2 regions of the Fundidesulfovibrio putealis DSM 16056 genome follow, and region 2 is predicted to be linked to the other one. Evidence: predicted binding sites of a transcription regulator. Region 2 holds the regulator's gene; the other holds the start of a gene.
The links. Region 2 encodes sigma-54, which starts transcription at its own class of promoters, with help from an activator protein. Its sites were predicted from a motif close to CTGGCACGGNNNNTGCTT; they were not measured.
Positions count from the first base shown of each region.

Region 1: G453_RS0111585 (PEP-CTERM sorting domain-containing protein) is a predicted target of sigma-54. The motif match lies at 4,675-4,692, and genes of this name have one in related genera.

Region 1 covers NZ_AUBQ01000014.1:37,526-46,008, forward strand. The annotation lists gene G453_RS0111560 (sigma-54 interaction domain-containing protein) at 1-1, shown strand, start outside; gene G453_RS23655 (N-acyl amino acid synthase FeeM domain-containing protein) at 21-998, shown strand; gene G453_RS23660 (FAD-binding oxidoreductase) at 1,087-2,625, shown strand; gene G453_RS0111575 (GNAT family N-acetyltransferase) at 2,735-3,412, shown strand; gene G453_RS27945 (hypothetical protein) at 3,482-3,622, opposite strand; gene G453_RS0111585 (PEP-CTERM sorting domain-containing protein) at 3,839-4,498, opposite strand; gene G453_RS0111590 (hypothetical protein) at 5,125-5,952, opposite strand; gene prsR (PEP-CTERM-box response regulator transcription factor) at 6,202-7,575, opposite strand; gene prsK (XrtA/PEP-CTERM system histidine kinase PrsK) at 7,572-8,483, opposite strand, start outside.
Region 2 covers NZ_AUBQ01000004.1:185,558-194,040, forward strand. The annotation lists gene G453_RS0103780 (KdsC family phosphatase) at 1-90, shown strand, start outside; gene rpoN (RNA polymerase factor sigma-54) at 209-1,648, shown strand; gene hpf (ribosome hibernation-promoting factor, HPF/YfiA family) at 1,689-2,231, shown strand; gene G453_RS0103795 (PTS sugar transporter subunit IIA) at 2,231-2,683, shown strand; gene rapZ (RNase adapter RapZ) at 2,818-3,705, shown strand; gene G453_RS0103805 (PTS sugar transporter subunit IIA) at 3,716-4,153, shown strand; gene G453_RS0103810 (PTS sugar transporter subunit IIB) at 4,158-4,613, shown strand; gene G453_RS0103815 (PTS sugar transporter subunit IIC) at 4,662-5,471, shown strand; gene G453_RS0103820 (manganese-dependent inorganic pyrophosphatase) at 5,573-6,496, shown strand; gene G453_RS0103825 (DUF2087 domain-containing protein) at 6,610-7,119, opposite strand; gene dapA (4-hydroxy-tetrahydrodipicolinate synthase) at 7,383-8,261, opposite strand; gene G453_RS0103835 (UshA-like (seleno)protein family 2) at 8,312-8,483, opposite strand, start outside.

The sequences.
Region 1 (8,483 bases), on a different contig from region 2:
ATCACACGGATTAAATTGGCATGATTTTGGCTGGTGGTATTATTTTTACCACAACCCAGGTGTACGGAATGCAACAAATCATGATCTCAAATCCATCCCCCCCTCCCCCGCCTCCGCCCTCGCCCAGCGTATTCTCTGGCGGGGTTGAACGTCGGCGAACAATCCGCATACGCCGATCGGCCCTGCTTGATGCAAAGCTCGAAACACTTGACCGCCCCAGCATCAAAATTGCCGAAACTCTTGACGAGTACATTCAGGCGTTCACCGTACTTCACGACGTCTACCTCGCTTCCGGCTACATCAGCGCGCCTGCGCCGTACGGATTCAGTTTCGGACTGCACCACCTGTTGCCCAAGAGCTGTGTCTTTGTCTTCAAGTCGTATCTTACCGTGCTGTCGACCATGAGCTACATCCCTGACACCCATCGCTTCGGCCTGCCCATGGACGACCTCTACAAGCCAGAGCTCGACTCACTGCGCGATGCAGGACGCAAGGTGGTGGAACTTGGCTCCCTGGCCACGCTCCCGCAGCGCCGCATGCAGAATCTCATTGTGTTTCTTGCCAAAGCAATCTTTCGATATGCCCTTTCCACAAAAGCAGACGACTTGTGCATAATGGTTAATCCAAAGCACGTCAGATTTTATGAATCAATTTTCCTATTTGAACCATTTGGTGAAGAGCGACACTACGAAAAAGTGAACGCTCCGGCGGTTGCACTTCGCGTCAATATGCAAAAAATTGAGCCCTCACTCTACGAGGCCTACGGGAATGCGGACTTCGAGACAGATTTACACTCGTTCTTCGTCAAGATGAATTCGCATGTCATTGATGAAGACATCAGGGTGGAAAATGCGGAGAAGAACATGCCGCTCGAATCCGAGATCGCAAGAAAGCTGTTCACCTCCAAGCCAGACCTGTTGAAATCTCTTCCCGACGAACAGCGTATTGCCCTAGAATCCCTCTACCATAAGGCATTGTACGCAGGACAACGTTCATAACCAGCCCACCGGAGGCAACGAGGACCTGGATGTTCAAAAGGATAATTGTGACTCCTCCAAGAAGTGCCTGCTAGCCATGGCTGACATCATGGACATTGATGCTTTCGTCAGTAAGGCCGCCGCAATCGTTGGCCCTGATTCCCTTTTCACGGACAACAGACACCTCGAACAACTGACGGACAACAGCCTTGCGACGCCAAGAAGTCTGGCCTGCCACGTCCGCCCCAGGACGTCGGCCCAGGTGAAGGCATTGGTGGATCTGGCCCGCGAAACCGGCGTGCCGCTCTACCCGATCAGCCGAGGGCATAACCTGGGCTATGGGGACCGTTCTCCCGTCACGGATGGGAATGTGCTCCTGGATTTGTCCATGATGCGTGCAATCCGGAACTATGACGCAGAGCTGGGCCACGTGGAGATTGAGCCGGGCGTGTCCCAGCAAGACCTGTACGAGTTCCTGCAGGCCCAGAAACAGCCCCTCTGGATGGACACCACCGGAGCAGGCAAGAACGCAAGCATCATCGGAAACACCCTGGAAGGCGGATTTGGCCACACCCCCCTTGGCAATCACCGGGAGGAGTTTGCCGACGCCGAGGTCGTACTTGGAACGGGCGATATAATCCGGACCGGGATATTCCCCAACCTCGGTCCGGACGTAAAAGGAATTTTCGTCCAATCGAACTTTGGCATCGTCACGGCAATGCGCATTCCGCTCATGCCTGTTCCCGAACACTTCGAATCGTTCGTCATCAAGGCGCACTCAAAAGACTCGCTCCCCGACATAGTCAATGTGCTCCGCAGAATGCGCCTTGAAGGGATCGTGCGCAGCTGCGTCCATATCGCGAACCCGATGCGCTATCTCATTTCCTCAAAACTCTGCCCGGCAGAATACGCCAACACACTCCTCGACGACGACGACGCGATTCGCATCATGTCCTCCCCGCTGCTCTCAGTGGGCCAATGGAGCGCCGCAGGCGGGTTCTATGGCCTGCGCAAGACCGTAAAAGCCCACAAGTCCACTTTGAAGCGCGCCTTCAAGGGGATCGCCACCGTACAATTCTTCAGCCGTAAGACGATAGACCGTTTGTCCGCCATCTTCCAGACCATGTCGGTGGTTCCGATTCCTTTCTTCAGGAAGGTCTCCGAGTCCCTGGATTCCTTCAGGAGCATCCTCGACATGATGATGGGGATTCCCACAGACGAGGCATATAAAAACATACTATGGAGGGTCTCGAGCCTCAAGGACTTCGGGCTCATCTGGTTCGCTCCCGTTGTGGACGCCAAAGGGGACAAGGCCAGGCGGATCGTCGAAATCGCCGCGCCGCTGTATCGCGCGCATGGCTTTGAGATGCCCCTCACCTTGACGCTGGTGTCGCCGAGCAGGCTTGTGGGCATCCTGAGCATCACCTTCAACAAGAATAATCAGGAAGAGAAGGACCGGGCACATTCGCTGTACAAAGCCCTCTATGCGGCGTTTTCAGCCGATGGCATTCACACATACAGGACCAGCATCATGCAGATGGCGGACCAGGACCTCATGCCTCCCTGGAAACGGGACTTCCACAACGTCCTGAAGCACGCTCTGGACCCCCAGGGAATCATAGCCCCTGGGCGATACGGCATGAAATAATGCCGACGATACATATCCATGCGAATTGTCTTCCGTCATGGCGACCCGCAATGAACAAGCTACGCTGCCCTATGATTTCATCCCCGTACAACCGGACTGGAGTAGATGAATGACATTCATCGTCGACAAGCTCAAAGGTGTCGTATCACACTACGAGGCGGACGGAATGCGCGGCATTCTTGATGCCGTCCGGACCAATATTTGGGAACGTAGGACATTCTTATTGTTTGCAATGAACATAGCAGACCAACACTGGGACATTGATGGGAAATGTGGGAATCTGACTCTCCGAAAAGGCAATACTGGCGACATTGGAATGATAGTAGACTCTTGGCCTCGTGAATTTGAGCGTGTTTATAAAACAAGGAAAATTCTTGAAAATGAAATTACAAAGAGATTCAATGACAACATTCCATGCTTTGTAGCCACAGACAACGGATCTCTAGTCTCAGCCATATGGGGCACACCATGGAACTATACTTTCGATAAACTTAAAAACGTTACATCAGAGAACGCTACAGAACTCATCAATCTTTTCGTCAACCCCAACTACCGGAAACTCGGAATAGGTTCGCAACTCATAAAATTCTCGATAATGCAAATGGCAAAAATTAACTACACATATGCCATGGGTAGAGTCCTACCGCACCGTACAGTGATACAGAAAGCACTCTACAACATTGGCTACTCCTGCCTTGGGCGTATGACGTACACCACCGTCTTTGGGAGTCGCTCCTGCCGCTTCGAGGAGGCGCAGCAGCAATCCGTACCGTCTTCATCCGCATAAGGGGCTCCCCACGCCTTGGCCTCCACCTGGGAGCGCGCCCGCTCCAAGGACTGGCATCCATCCCTACGCTCACCCTTCAAGCTTTCCGACCATCGCACGCAGCCAGGGCTTGATCGGCGTGATCAAGGCGCGCACCAGCGCCTTCTTCCTGACAGCCATTTCCCAGGCAATCTCTTTCCCGCTTTGCCTCAGCGCTGCCACGTCGTTCATGGCAGACAATGTGCCTCACCAGGAAATGCGTCTGTGCCTCAATTGCGCCGGACAGACGCACAGCGAAGCCACCAGGAATGACCGCACGGACAAGACGACTGACAATGCGGGCCAACCCCGCTCGAACCCATCGTGGAGGAAGACGTACTCCACCGGTCGACGAACAAAAAAAAACGGGGTTGCCGAAGCAACCCCGCTTTGCCTTGCAGTGCTACTCTAGTTGGAGCGGCGGCTGCGCCTGCGCAGGAAGGCCGCGCCCAGAGCGCCGATGCCCAGCAGGGTCATGGTCGCGGGCTCAGGGGTAGCGTAGATGGTCATGTCGCCGGAGGACTTGACGGTCTGCTTGAAGGAGGCGCCGGACACATCGAAGGCCTTATCCAGGTTGATGCTGCCGTCCAGGGTGGACATGGCCACGACCAGGGGGGACAGTTCGTCGAAGAGGTCCTTGCCGTTGTAGAAGAACACGTTGTCAACCAGGACTTCCATCTGACCGAGCAGGTTGAAGGTACCGGTCGAGTAGCCGATCTTGTCAGCCTGGGGGATCAGGTTGATGCCGCCGCCGTCGGTCATGGTGACCTTGGCGATCTCGACAGCTCCGCCGCCGTTGTCGTACCACATGCTGACAACTTCGCCGGCCACGTACTTGTATTCGAATCCGAGGGGGTTAACGCCGGCAGTGATCAGGCTGGTCACCACGCCGTCCAGGATGCCGTCATCGACCTTGAGGCCGATCACGTCGGTGCCAAGCATGTTGTGGTAGTCACCATTCTTGAAGTACTTGGCGGATTCGGCAACGTAGGTGTTAACGGTGGTCTGCTGGAACACATCGCCGATCTGAACGTCACCCGGGATTCCGGAAGCGGTGAACTGCTGCACGGTCGAGCCGCCAGCCATCAGCACGGTTTCAATGTCAGTGTAAACATTTCCACCCAGAGAGGAAAAGTCCAGGGTGTAAAACGCTTGAGCTTGAGTGCTCACGGCCAGGAAACAAACACACAGGAATAATCTGACAGCCTTTTGCATGGCGCAACCTCCATTTGTTTTCACTCATTAAGCAGGTTCCATGCCAAATACCAACCGCCCGATATCACGTGCATTTATCACGAAACACCCCCCAAAACCGCGGCCCTTGTAAGGATTTCCACTTGCCTGAGTTGGAATTTTTTACAGTCGCCTTATTTCACGCAGGACCGTGCGCGGCCGAGCGATCCTACCTGGCAGAATCCCCGGACTCCCGAATCGACACAAGACGGTGAGCACGAGCACGGAAACGTCGCCCATGAAGAGTGTGCGGCCCGAAGCCATGTGCAGCGGGGACCCGCTGAGACAGGCTGAACCAAACGGTCAGTCGGAAGAGGAGGCGAGAGACAATCCGGGGGAGGCTGATTGAAACGGGCAGGGAGAGATGACCGTGTTGCGCTTGATGGACATGCCGGCATTTCACGCCGACAGCGAACGATGATCGACAAGAAAGCCCCAGGCGGTTAGCCGGGCGGCCATGGTCAGGAATTGGCCGGCACGGGCTTCGAGCGCGGCTGGACCCCCAGGGTGCCGAGCAGTTTCGCCGTGGCCCTATCCGATATCCACTTGTGCGGCACGGAAATCAGCATCGTCAAGACTACACTGGCCAAAGGGGTGAGGACATAATCCACGGGAAACAACTTCACTGCCACGACGAGTACAGCGCCATGGACGAGGAAAAACGAGTAACAAAAAGACTGTATTCCGAACAACGCACTCGCAACCGGCGCATGCCAGCACCACCTATTGGCGACACTATCCAAGCGGGTTGGGAAGGTAATGCGAACCGCATATCCCGCCACAAACGACAAAAAAAGCACATCGTCCATCCTGAAGCAGTAATGCAAAACAGCAAAGCACGCGAAGTACGGGAGAACCCTGTAGTACCCGCCTAAAACAGCAGACAGATACACCGTGAGATACAAGAACAGAATCAATGTTATGAACCAGGATATCACATAGACAGGATTATCCAGGAACATGCTGCCCCCAAGGAATATGGCAACATATTCCCATGGAAGCGCCGGTTTGTACTTGTACAGATAATTAGCACACAAAACTGGAACAATGACGACCCAATACGGAACAAGTATTCCGACCACACGGCGGAGCAGCCATTTGTGAGGCGACCCTTTCGACATTATTGAATAATATCCAGAAATAAAAAGAAACAACGCGCATATATTATAACCATTCCGGTCCAAAGTCGGATAGCTTTTCAACTTCCCCACCAACGACAGGTAATGATAGATAAATACCAGAAGCGTAGCTACGATCCTGACTGCACTCGGCCAAATAGCAATAGTCATATCTAACTCCGGAATTCAAAAACCCGGCACACCGAGCACCAGCACATCCACCCAGCCATCATGACGTGCCAGTAATACGCCATCGTCCACAAAGGCAAGTTCTCAACAAAGACATGAACATTCAAGACATGATACCACTGCAGTATCTGCAGGGCCTACCTGATGCCGGGATCGATACGGAGCCATCTCCCAACAGGACACCTGGAGTACGGACGCGCCATCCTAAGACATTCACAGCCAGGACCGACGTTACTGATCGATCCCATGTTTTCTCAACAGGTCGTAAAATGTCGGCCGACTGATACCCAAGGTTTCTGCTGCTTTCACAATATTTCCGCCAGACCTGCTCAGGGCGGCCTCGACCAACTGTTTCTCAACCATGGACCTGGCTTCCTTCAGTGTGGTCACGGTTGGTATTGCCGAAACCGAATCACCGGCAAATACAGGCTCAAAACCGAAATCCGCCGAAGTGATCGAAGAACTCGTCGACATGACCACTGCCCGCCGGACCGAGTTTTCCAACTCGCGAACGTTTCCAGGCCAGGAATGCCGAACAAGGGCGTCCAATGCGTCCTTGGAGAATGTCTTGTTCTTCACACCAAGACCTTCGCCGTGTTTGCGCAGGAAGTGCTCGGCCAGCAGCAGCACGTCCTGCCCTCTTTCGCGCAAGGGCGGCAACTTCAGGGTGACGACGCCAATCCTGTAGAACAGGTCCTCCCGAAAGGTTCCCGCACGCATGGCTTCCTGAATATCAATATTGGTCGCGGCAACGACACGGACGTTGACTTCAAGATTTTTGCGCCCGCCGACCCGCTGAAAGACCATCTCCTGGAGAAACCGCAGCAGCTTGACCTGGAGGTTCGTCGGCAGTTCGCCGATTTCATCCAGGAACAGCAACCCTTTGTCTGCGTATTCCACCTTGCCGCGCACGGTGGAGACCGCGCCGGTGAAAGCGCCCCGTTCATGCCCGAAAAATTCGGATTCAATCAGGTTCTCAGGCACGGCTCCACAGTTTATGCACACCATGGGCCCAGCCTTCCTTGGCGAAAGCTCGTGGATGGCCCTGGCGATAAGCTCCTTGCCCGTGCCTGACTCGCCCTGGATGAGCACCGGCACATCCGAGGCCGCGACCTTGCTGACGTTCTCCATCACCTCGCGCATCTGCTCGGATTCACCTACAATACCCGCTGGAGTCGCCTTCCTGCCGACGACCGGCTTGGGCGACGTGCTCTCCTGTTCGATGTCGTAGAGGTGAAACGCCCTGCGCACCATGACCTTGAGTTCGTCAAGGTCGATGGGCTTCAGGAAAAAGTCGTACGCCCCCATGTCCACAGCCCTTCGGGCGTATTCCCGGGATTCGAAACCGGTGATGACGATGATCTTCGACGCCGGAGCTCTCTTGCGCAACTCTTCCAGGCAGGCAAACCCCTGCGACGCGTCCTCGGTTCGAGGGGGCAACCCCAGGTCGAGAGTGACCACTTGAGGGGAGGCTTGACGAAATTTCTCAAGAGCGTCCGCAACGTCCTGGGCAAACACCAATTGATACGGCTCGGAAGAGAGCCCCCATTTCAACTGCTGGCGGATATCCTCATTGTCATCAACTATGAGCAAGGTGCGATTCATGCGGCCTCCTTACCATCCAACGAAGCAGGCGCAGGCAGACGTACCGTGAACACGGACCCTTCCCCAGGGGTGCTGACGACTTCTATAGTCCCGCCATGAGCTTCAACTATCTGTTTGCACTGATACAACCCGATTCCCATTCCTTTGGCCTTTGTCGTCTTGAACGGTTTGAACAGGTTCTCGGTGATGAACTGGCTGGTCATCCCGGCGCCATTGTCCGTGATCCGGAAATACGGCGTGGTGTCTTCCCCGGTTTCAATCGTGATGGATGATCCCGCAGCGCTGGCTTCCCGGGCATTCAGGACCAGATTCAGTATGACCTTGTGAATCTGCGCCTTGTCCACGACTGCCTCGACAGAGGAGCTGACGATGCGCAGCCCTTCCATGGGAAGGTGCTTGCACGTGTCTTCAACCAGCTGGCCGATATCGGCAGTTTCCAGGTTCAGGTTCTCCCTCGTCGGGAGTTGCCGCAATTGGGAGATCAACATGTGCATTTTTGCCACGGTGTTCTCCAGACTCTTCAGCATGTCGCGCTGGAATTCCGGCTCCTGAATGTAACGCTTGGCATTTTCGGTCATGAGCGTGAGTGTGTAAATCAGATTCTTCAGGTCATGAACGATGAACGTGGAAACCTTGCCCATCACCTCCATGTCGCGCGCCTGGGACAGCAGGTCTGCCAGACGCAGATTCAGGAGCGCCGAACAGGCTTGCGTGGCCAGCGCCTGCATCAGGTCGTAATCCTCCTGGCTGAAGTCCTCTTTTTCATCCATGGGCTGGACAAGGAGCACAACGCCATCCAGCCGGTCCTCCTTCATCAGGGGCACGGCGAACATGGCCTTCGACTCGCTAAAGAACAATGCAACGTCCTCGTCAACGTTCTCCAATCCCTGCCGCAAATCGATGGCGCA
Region 2 (8,483 bases):
GGCGGATGCGGCGCGGTGCGCGAAGCCATCCGCTTCATACTGCTGGCGCAGGGAAAACTCGATCGAATGTGGCGCGAATGGCGTGACTGATTCCCCCCAAGTCTTGCCACGTGCGAGCTTTTAGTGCATAACCGCGCAGGTTGAACGGGCGCGTCCGGCATTTTTCTTGCTAGCCGCCCAAATTCAAACAAAGGAACGCGCGCGCACGATGGCCCTCGAGCTCAGACAGCAACTTAAGCTTTCGCAGCAGCTGGTGATGACTCCCCAGCTCCAGCAGGCCATCAAGCTGTTGCAGCTTTCCCGGCTTGAGCTGATGGAGACCGTGCAGCAGGAGCTTCTGGAGAACCCGCTGCTGGAAGAGGTCGTGATCGAGGACGAGCGTCCCGCCCCGACCATGGCCGAGGAATCCCGCGCTCCCGACGCCACTCAGGAAGAGGGCGCCATGCAGCGCGAACTCCTGAAGACCGCCGAATGGGACGACTACATCGGCGACTTCGCCTCCACCTCGCGCCAGGCCACCGCCCGCGAATACGAGGCCCCGGAGGAGGGAATGTCTTTCGAGGCCCGTCTTGCCTCGAAAACCTCTCTGGACGGACACCTTTCCTGGCAGATCAACCTTTCCCCCTTCACTGCGGCCCAGCGCGTCATCGCTGCCTCAATCGTTGGCAATCTGGACGGTATGGGGTACCTGCAATCCACGGTGGAGGAAATCGCCGAGGACGCCCAGGCAAGCGTGCCCGAAGTGGAAGCGGTTCTTTACGCCCTGCAGCGCTTCGACCCTGTGGGCGTGGCGGCACGCACCCCGCAGGAGTGCCTGCTGGTGCAGCTGGAATTCTACGGCTACACCGATCCCGTGCTCATCGAGATCGTGCGTGAGCACCTGGAAGACCTGGAAAAGAAGCGCTACAAGCCTCTTGCCAAGAAGTTCAAGATCACCATGGAGGAGATCAAGGAGTACCTGGACATCATCCAGACTCTCGATCCGCTTCCCGGATCGCATTTCAGCTCCTCCGACCCGGTGTACGTCAGCCCCGACGCCTACGTGTACAAGTACGGCGACGACTTCGTCATCGTGCTGAACGAGGACGGCCTGCCCAAACTGCAACTATCGCCGTATTATTCAGGCGACATGTCCCGGGGCAGCGGCGGCAAGGACAAGGACTACTTCCAGGACAAGATGCGCTCTGCGCAGTGGCTCATGAAGAGCCTGTACCAGCGCCAGCGCACCTTGTTCAAGGTCCTGGAATCCATCGTGAAGTTCCAGCGGGATTTCTTCGAGGTGGGCGTTACCAAGCTAAAGCCCCTTATCCTCAAGGACGTTGCCGACGACATCGGCATGCACGAATCCACGGTGAGCCGCATTACCACGAGCAAGTACGTGGCCACCCCCCACGGCATTTACGAGCTCAAATTTTTCTTCAACTCCTCTTTGGAGTTGGACGACGGCACTTCCGTCGGTTCCGAATCGGTGAAGGCGCTCATCAAGCAGCTCATCTCCGGCGAGAACCACAAGAAGCCCGTCAGCGACGAGCAGATCGCGGACATCCTCAAGCAAAAATTGCAGGTCAACATTGCCCGCAGGACCGTGGCCAAGTATCGTATGGCCATGGGTATCGAGTCCTCGTCGAAGCGCAAGGCTGTATTGTAATCACACCGCATCCACCCGCGGACACACATCGGAGGAAGATATGAACATTGCTTTTCACTTCAAGAATTTTGAACCGTCCCCCGGCCTGCGCGAATACGCCAACAAGCGTTTCGACAAGCTGGCGAAATACATGCCTAATTCTGACAATGCCGAAGTGATCGTCACCCTGATGGTGGAGAAGACCCGCCAGATCGCCGACGTGATCATCGACGCCGACACGATCCACATCGCTGCCCACGAGCGCTCCGACGACATGTACTCCACGCTGGACCTGATCACCGACAAGCTCGAGTCCCAGATCCGCAAGATGCGCGAGAAGATGAAGGACCGCCGCAAGGTTGCCGGTTCCGCCGCCGTCACCATGGGCGTGGTCAGCCTCACGGACGAGGGCAAGGTCCACTCCATCGAGGAGTCCGACAAGTACAACCCGAAGCCCATGGGCGTCGAGGAAGCTGCCGAGCAGCTGGAAGCCATGAAGTACGAATTCCTGGTGTTCCTGAACTCCGAGACCGACAGCATCAACGTGATCTACAAGCGCAAGAACGGAGACTTCGGCCTGATCGATCCTGGAGTATCCCGCTGATGCGGCTTGGGGAGTTTCTGCGCAAGGACTTCGTGCTGGACGACCTGAAGTCCGGCGACAAGTCCGAGGTGCTGGCCGAACTGGTGGCCCCGGTTGCGGCGGCCTTCCCGGAAGTGAACGCCGAGAAGGCCCTGCGGGTGCTCATGGAGCGCGAAAACCTGGGCACCACCGGCATTGGCGACGGAGTGGCCATTCCACACGGCAAAATGGACTCCCTCAAGGAGATCGTCATCGTGACCGGGCGCAGCACGTCAGGCGTCGATTTCGAGGCTCTGGACCACAAGCCGTGCCGCATCTTCTTCCTGGTGCTGGCCCCGGAGCATGTGGCCGGCATGCACCTGCGCATCCTTGCCCAGATATCCAGGCTTCTGTCCGACGAGAGCTTCCGGGGAGCATTCCTGGAAGCGCAAGACCGCGAAAGCCTCTGGCGGGTTGTCACCAGCCACGCGTGATACGGTTCGTCATGACGTCGGCCTGATCATTTGTTAGTGAAGTCCCCGCACGCGCCAAATGCGCGAGCGGGGACTTTTCGCTGCTGCCCCGCAGCGAGCGTCCTGCCCCCACACGAAACAAAGGAGCCTTCCCCATGCCGCATCCGGGCGAAAAGCTGCCTGTGGTGGTCATTTCCGGACTATCAGGTTCAGGCAAGTCCACAGCGCTCAATGTCTTCGAGGATCTGGGCTACTTCTGCGTGGACGGTCTGCCCGCGAGCCTCATGGCCAAGCTGGTCAGCCTTTTCCAAGGCCAGGACGCGAACCGCTACCGTGGTCTGGCCTTGGGCATGGACATGCGCCAGGCGGATTTCGACTCCGACTGGGAACCGGCCCTGCAGGAACTGAGGAAGGCGGAGAACCCGCCCCAGGTCGTATTTGTGGAAGCTGACACCAAGGAGATCATGCGCCGCTACGCCACCACGCGCCGTCCCCACCCCTTCGAATCGGAAGGGTACGGGCTGGGCGAGGCCGTGGAGGAAGAGCGACGCCGCATGGCTCCCCTGCGCGAGACCGCCGACATGGTCATGGACACCACCGGCTTCTCCATCCATGACCTGCGCCGCCAGCTCCAGGACAAGTGGAAGTTCCTGGAGGGGAAGGGGCCGGCCATGAAGGTCCACATCATGAGCTTTGGATTCAAGTACGGAATCCCCACCGAATCCGACCTGGTGTTCGACCTGCGCTTTCTGCCCAACCCCTATTTCGATGCTGCCCTGAAACCATTGTCGGGACAGGATAAATCCATAGTTGAGTACGTGCTCGACTCGGAAGAGGGCAGATTCTTCCTCCCCAGGCTTGAAACTTTCCTCACGGAGCTTATCCCTCTGTATACCCGGGAGGGCCGTTACCGCCTGACGATTTCCCTCGGCTGTACCGGCGGCAGGCACCGGTCCGTGGCCACGGCCGAAGCCATCTTTGACACCTTGCGCAGGGCGGGTTACACGGTGTCCTTGGAACACCGTCACATAGAAAAAGGTTGATATTTCAACGATGAACGACAAGAAATCCAGCGCCGCGCCTGTGGGTGTGGTCATCGTGACCCACACCGACTACGCGGACAAGCTGCTCAAGGCCGCCGAGATGATCATCGGTCCGCAGGAGAACACCCGCACCGTCAGCGTGGATGTGGGGGTCGACACCGGCGAGACCGTCAAGGAACTCGGCGAGGCCATCAAGGCCGTGGAACAGGGGGCCGGAGTCATCATCCTCACGGACATGTTCGGCGGCACCCCCACCAACCTGTCATTGTCACTCATCGGTCAGCACCACATCGAGGTGGTCACCGGAGTGAACCTGCCCATGCTCATCAAGATCCTCTCCACGCGCACCAAGGCTCTGGAGCTTCTGGCGGCGGACGCCAAAACTGCGGGAGTGCAGGGCATCGTGGTGGCGGGGGAAGTCCTGCGGAAAAAGGTCGCCGGGGAATAACGCCGTGTTCTGGGTGCGCATCGACAACCGGCTGGTGCACGGCCAGATCATCGAATCCTGGCTCCCTTTCACAGACGCGCGCAACATCGTGGTGGCCAACGACGAGTTGGCCGCAGACGAACTGCGACAGCAGATCATGTCCATCGCCATACCGCTGGGGGTGGACATCACCTTCGTGAAGGTCGCCCTGGTCCAGGAGCATCTTGCCGGGAAGAAACTCCTGGGCAAAGACGTGCTGGTTCTCTTCGCGTCCTGTCCGGATGCGCGTCGGGCTTTCGAATCCGGCCTTGGTTTCTCCCGCCTGAACCTGGGAAACCTGCATTACGGGCCGGGCAAGAAACAGCTCTGCCAGCACATCTCCTTGAGCAAGGAAGATGAATCCTGCCTTGATTTCCTGCGCGGCATGGGAGTGGGCATGGATTACCGGTGCATACCGAGCGACCCGGTGGAACTGAATTAACTGCACTGGCCGACTGCCTAGCCGTCAGGAGCATACGCCGTGCTGCGGATGCGCGGCTGGGATGAGTCGTCCGAAGCGCATTGCCGCAAGAGGAAAGAGAGGCTTTCCTTTTTTCGGCTCCTGGTGCATTCTGCCCGCAAGACAACTTCTCTGGACGCCGCCAATGCAGCTTCACGCAGATACCATCTCCTTCATCCTGGCCAGCAGTTTTTTTTTGCGCTCTTTTCCAGTTTCCGTTTCCTGATCAACCTGCCGCTGCTTGACCGTCCGCTGACCCTGGCCTTCTTCTGGGGGCTCATTACCGGGGACTGGACGCAGAGCCTTGGCGTCGGCATCTTTTTCGAGCTCCTCTGGCTGGACATCTTCCCCGCAGGCACCATCATCCCTCCGAACTCGCTGGCGCCGACGCTTGCAAGCCTGTGCGTCATGCACCTTCTGGGAATATCCAGTCCGGCCATGGCCGTGGTCATCTTATTTGCCTCGCTGCCGTTCGGGCGGCTGTTCGCCCGGCTGGAGCGCTACCACCGGCAGTACGAGAACGATGCCTTCAACAAGCTCATGCTCTGGACCAAGCATCCAGAACGCCAGCGCGGTCCAGTGGCCCTGACACGGTCCTCGATGGCCGTGATGCTTCCCCTTTCCGGCGTGGCGTTCGCGCTGTCGGTCTCCGCGCTGCTGGCGCTCATGCATGTGCTCCTGCCGAGGGTGTCGCCGTTTCTTGGAGACCTGCCCCTGACCTGGACGCATCTGTGGGTGGTGGGCAGCATCGGGGCTCTGTTGTCCCTGCGGCACCGCCCGGCTTATGCCGTCCTGCTCGGGGGAGTGGCCCTGGCCATAGCCAGCCGCCTTATTTCCTGAATCCGCTTGAGCCTTGCAGTACGAACTCTCTTGGCAAACGCGGATACTTGTGATAAATCCCCCAAATTCAATTTGCACTTCACCTCAGGAGGGATTCGAACATGGCAGCATACGTCGTTGGACACAAAAACCCGGACACCGACTCCATCGCCTCGGCCATTGCCGTGGCCGACCTGATGACCAAGCGCGGCATTCCCGCCGTCGCCGCCGCTCAGGGCAAGACCACCCCTGAGACCGACTTCGTTCTCGCCAAGTTCGGCGTGAGCGCCCCCGAGATCGTCACCGACGCCGAAGGCAAGAAGATCTTCCTGGTGGATCACTCCGATCTGGCCCAGAGCCTTGAGAACCTCGGCAAGGCCGAGATCCTGGGCGTCGTCGACCACCACAAGCTGGGCGACGTGACCACCTCCAGCCCCCTGGAAATGTGGGTTTGGCCCGTGGGCTGCACCTGCACCGTGATCGCCAGCATGTACGATTTCTACGGCGTGGAAATCTCCAAGCCCATGGCCGGCATCATGCTGTGCGCCATCCTGTCCGACACCGTCATGTACAAGTCCCCCACCTGCACCCCCGAAGACAAGAAGGCCTGTGAAAAGCTGGCCAAGATCGCGGGCGTGGCCGACATGATGGCTCTGGGCATGGAAATGTTCAAGGTGAAGTCCGCTGTTGACGGCACCCCCATCCGCGACCTGGTCTTCCGCGACTACAAGGACTTCAGCATGTCCGGCACCGGCGTTGGCATCGGCCAGCTGGAAGTCGTGGACCTGGCCATCCTGGACAAGTACAAGGCCGACCTGCAGGCCGACATCGCCAAGGTGAAGTCCGAGAAGGGCCTGCACTCCGTGTTCCTGCTGCTCACCGACATCATGAAGGAAGGCACTGAGATGCTGATCGTCTCCGACGACGCTTCCGTTGTCGAGAAGGCCTTCGGCGTGAAGCCCACCGGCACCTCGGTCTGGCTGCCCGGTGTCATGAGCCGCAAGAAGGACGTGGTTCCCAAGTTCGAGAAGGTCTTCGGCGCCTAGTCGCGACACGACCCTCAAGATGATTCAAGCCCGGAGCGCGAAACCGCTCCGGGCTTTTTTGTATTGATGACTCTGGCTAGTTGTCTTGGGTCGAACGTAACCGCTTGATCAGCTCAAGCGCCTCGGGCTGTTGGCTGGCGTTCGATGCGCCGGTAGACCCGGCCGTCGGGCGTGCGCGAGACCATGCGCCGGTCGAACAGCTCCCTGCGCAACAGGGCGTGGTCTTCAAACAGATGTGCGCCGTTTATATGCCCGTTGATTTCAGGCTCGGACATGTCCTGCCTGGGCGGCAATTTAGACCAGATGACCCAGAGGCACGGCCCCCGGTGGCTGAATTTCCCCGGCCAGCGGGTAAGGCTGCCGCTGGCGTCGAAGTAGCGTGCCGCCCGCAGCACCAGGCCGGTATCGACCATGGCGATTGGGGCAGGGGGCGTATCCAGCCGGGTCTGCGATTCGCATTGCGCCCGGAAGTGCTGGAAATTGCGATATCCGGCGCTGCGGGCCAGCATATTCAGCAGCTCGACATGGCCGGGGGTGTGGTCGCATGAACTGAGTTGCCCACGAAGGGAGCGGGCGAAATCGGAGACGTCCCCAGTGAACAGGGGCAAGGGAGTGCGGGACATGGCTTATCCTCGTACGCGCCAATCCTTGAGAGGATCGCCGGTGGTCGCCGTCTTCCGGCCCGGCACGGGATAAGGTGTCGGTGGAATGGGAATGCGGGCAGGTTTAGCTCCCCTTGCGGGGCGGCGACGCCTTGGTGAACTGCCGACCGGTTTCCTCCTTACGGCAACCCGAAATGAGCCGCAAGCTTAAAAACTGGGTGCGCTATCGCCATAAAAAAGGCGGAGTGTCGCCACTCCGCCTTGTCTCGATCAAGTTCCCACTATTACATGATGCCGGATTTCTTGAGCACCTCGGCGAGCCGGGCGTCGTTCTCTGGGCACATGTTCACCAGCGGCAGGCGCAGTTCAGGCTTCATGCGTCCCATCATCCCAAGGGCGGTCTTGGCCGGGATGGGGTTGGTCTCCATGAACATGGCCCGGCTGATCGGAGCCAGCTTGTAATGAAGCCGCTGGGCCTTCTTGATGTCGCCCTTGCGCCAGGCCTTGCACAGCTTGCGCATCAAGGCCGGGGCAACGTTGGACACCACGGAGATGACGCCGTGTCCGCCGATGGCCAGGGTGGGCAGCACAGTGAAGTCGTCTCCTGAAAGCACGGTGAAGTCCTTGCCGCAGAATTCGATCACCTCGGATATCTGGGTCAGGTTGCCGGTGGCTTCCTTGATGCCCACCACGTCGGCCACTTGCTTCTTCAGGGCGGCAACGGTCTGGGGGAGCAGGTTGACGGAGGTGCGCCCGGGCACGTTGTAGACGATGAAGGGCATGGACACACCGTCGGCGATGGCCTTGAAGTGCGCGATCAGGCCAGCCTGGGTGGGTTTGTTGTAGTAGGGCGTGATGAGCAGCGCGCCGTCGGCTTTGGCGTCCTTGGCGTGGCGGGCGAGTTCCACGGCTTCGGTGGTGTTGTTGGAACCTGCTCCGGCCAGGACGGGAATGCGCCCTTTCACCTGGTCAACGCAGATTTTTATCACCTGGACATGTTCGGCGTGGGAAAGGGTGGCGGATTCTCCCGTGGTTCCACAGGGAACAAGGCCGTCGATGCCTTGTTCGATCTGCCACTCGATGTGCGCGCGATATGCCTCCTCGTCAACCGCCCCGTTCTTGAACGGGGTGACGAGAGCCGTGAACGCTCCAGTAAACTGCATGCTGCCCTCCAGTTAGTTCATTTCAGCGGAAAAGGCCAAGCCCCGAAGGCCTATTTCGCCTGCTTGTCGCCCGGATCGGGAACGTTCTGGAGCATCTGCTCCAGAGCGGGTGTGGGGGTGAAGGTGTCGTCCAACACCACCGCCTGGGTGGTGAAGTTGACTTCCTTCTCCCACTTGAACGATTTTTCGTTGGGCCAGGCGAGCAGGTCAATGGTGTAGATC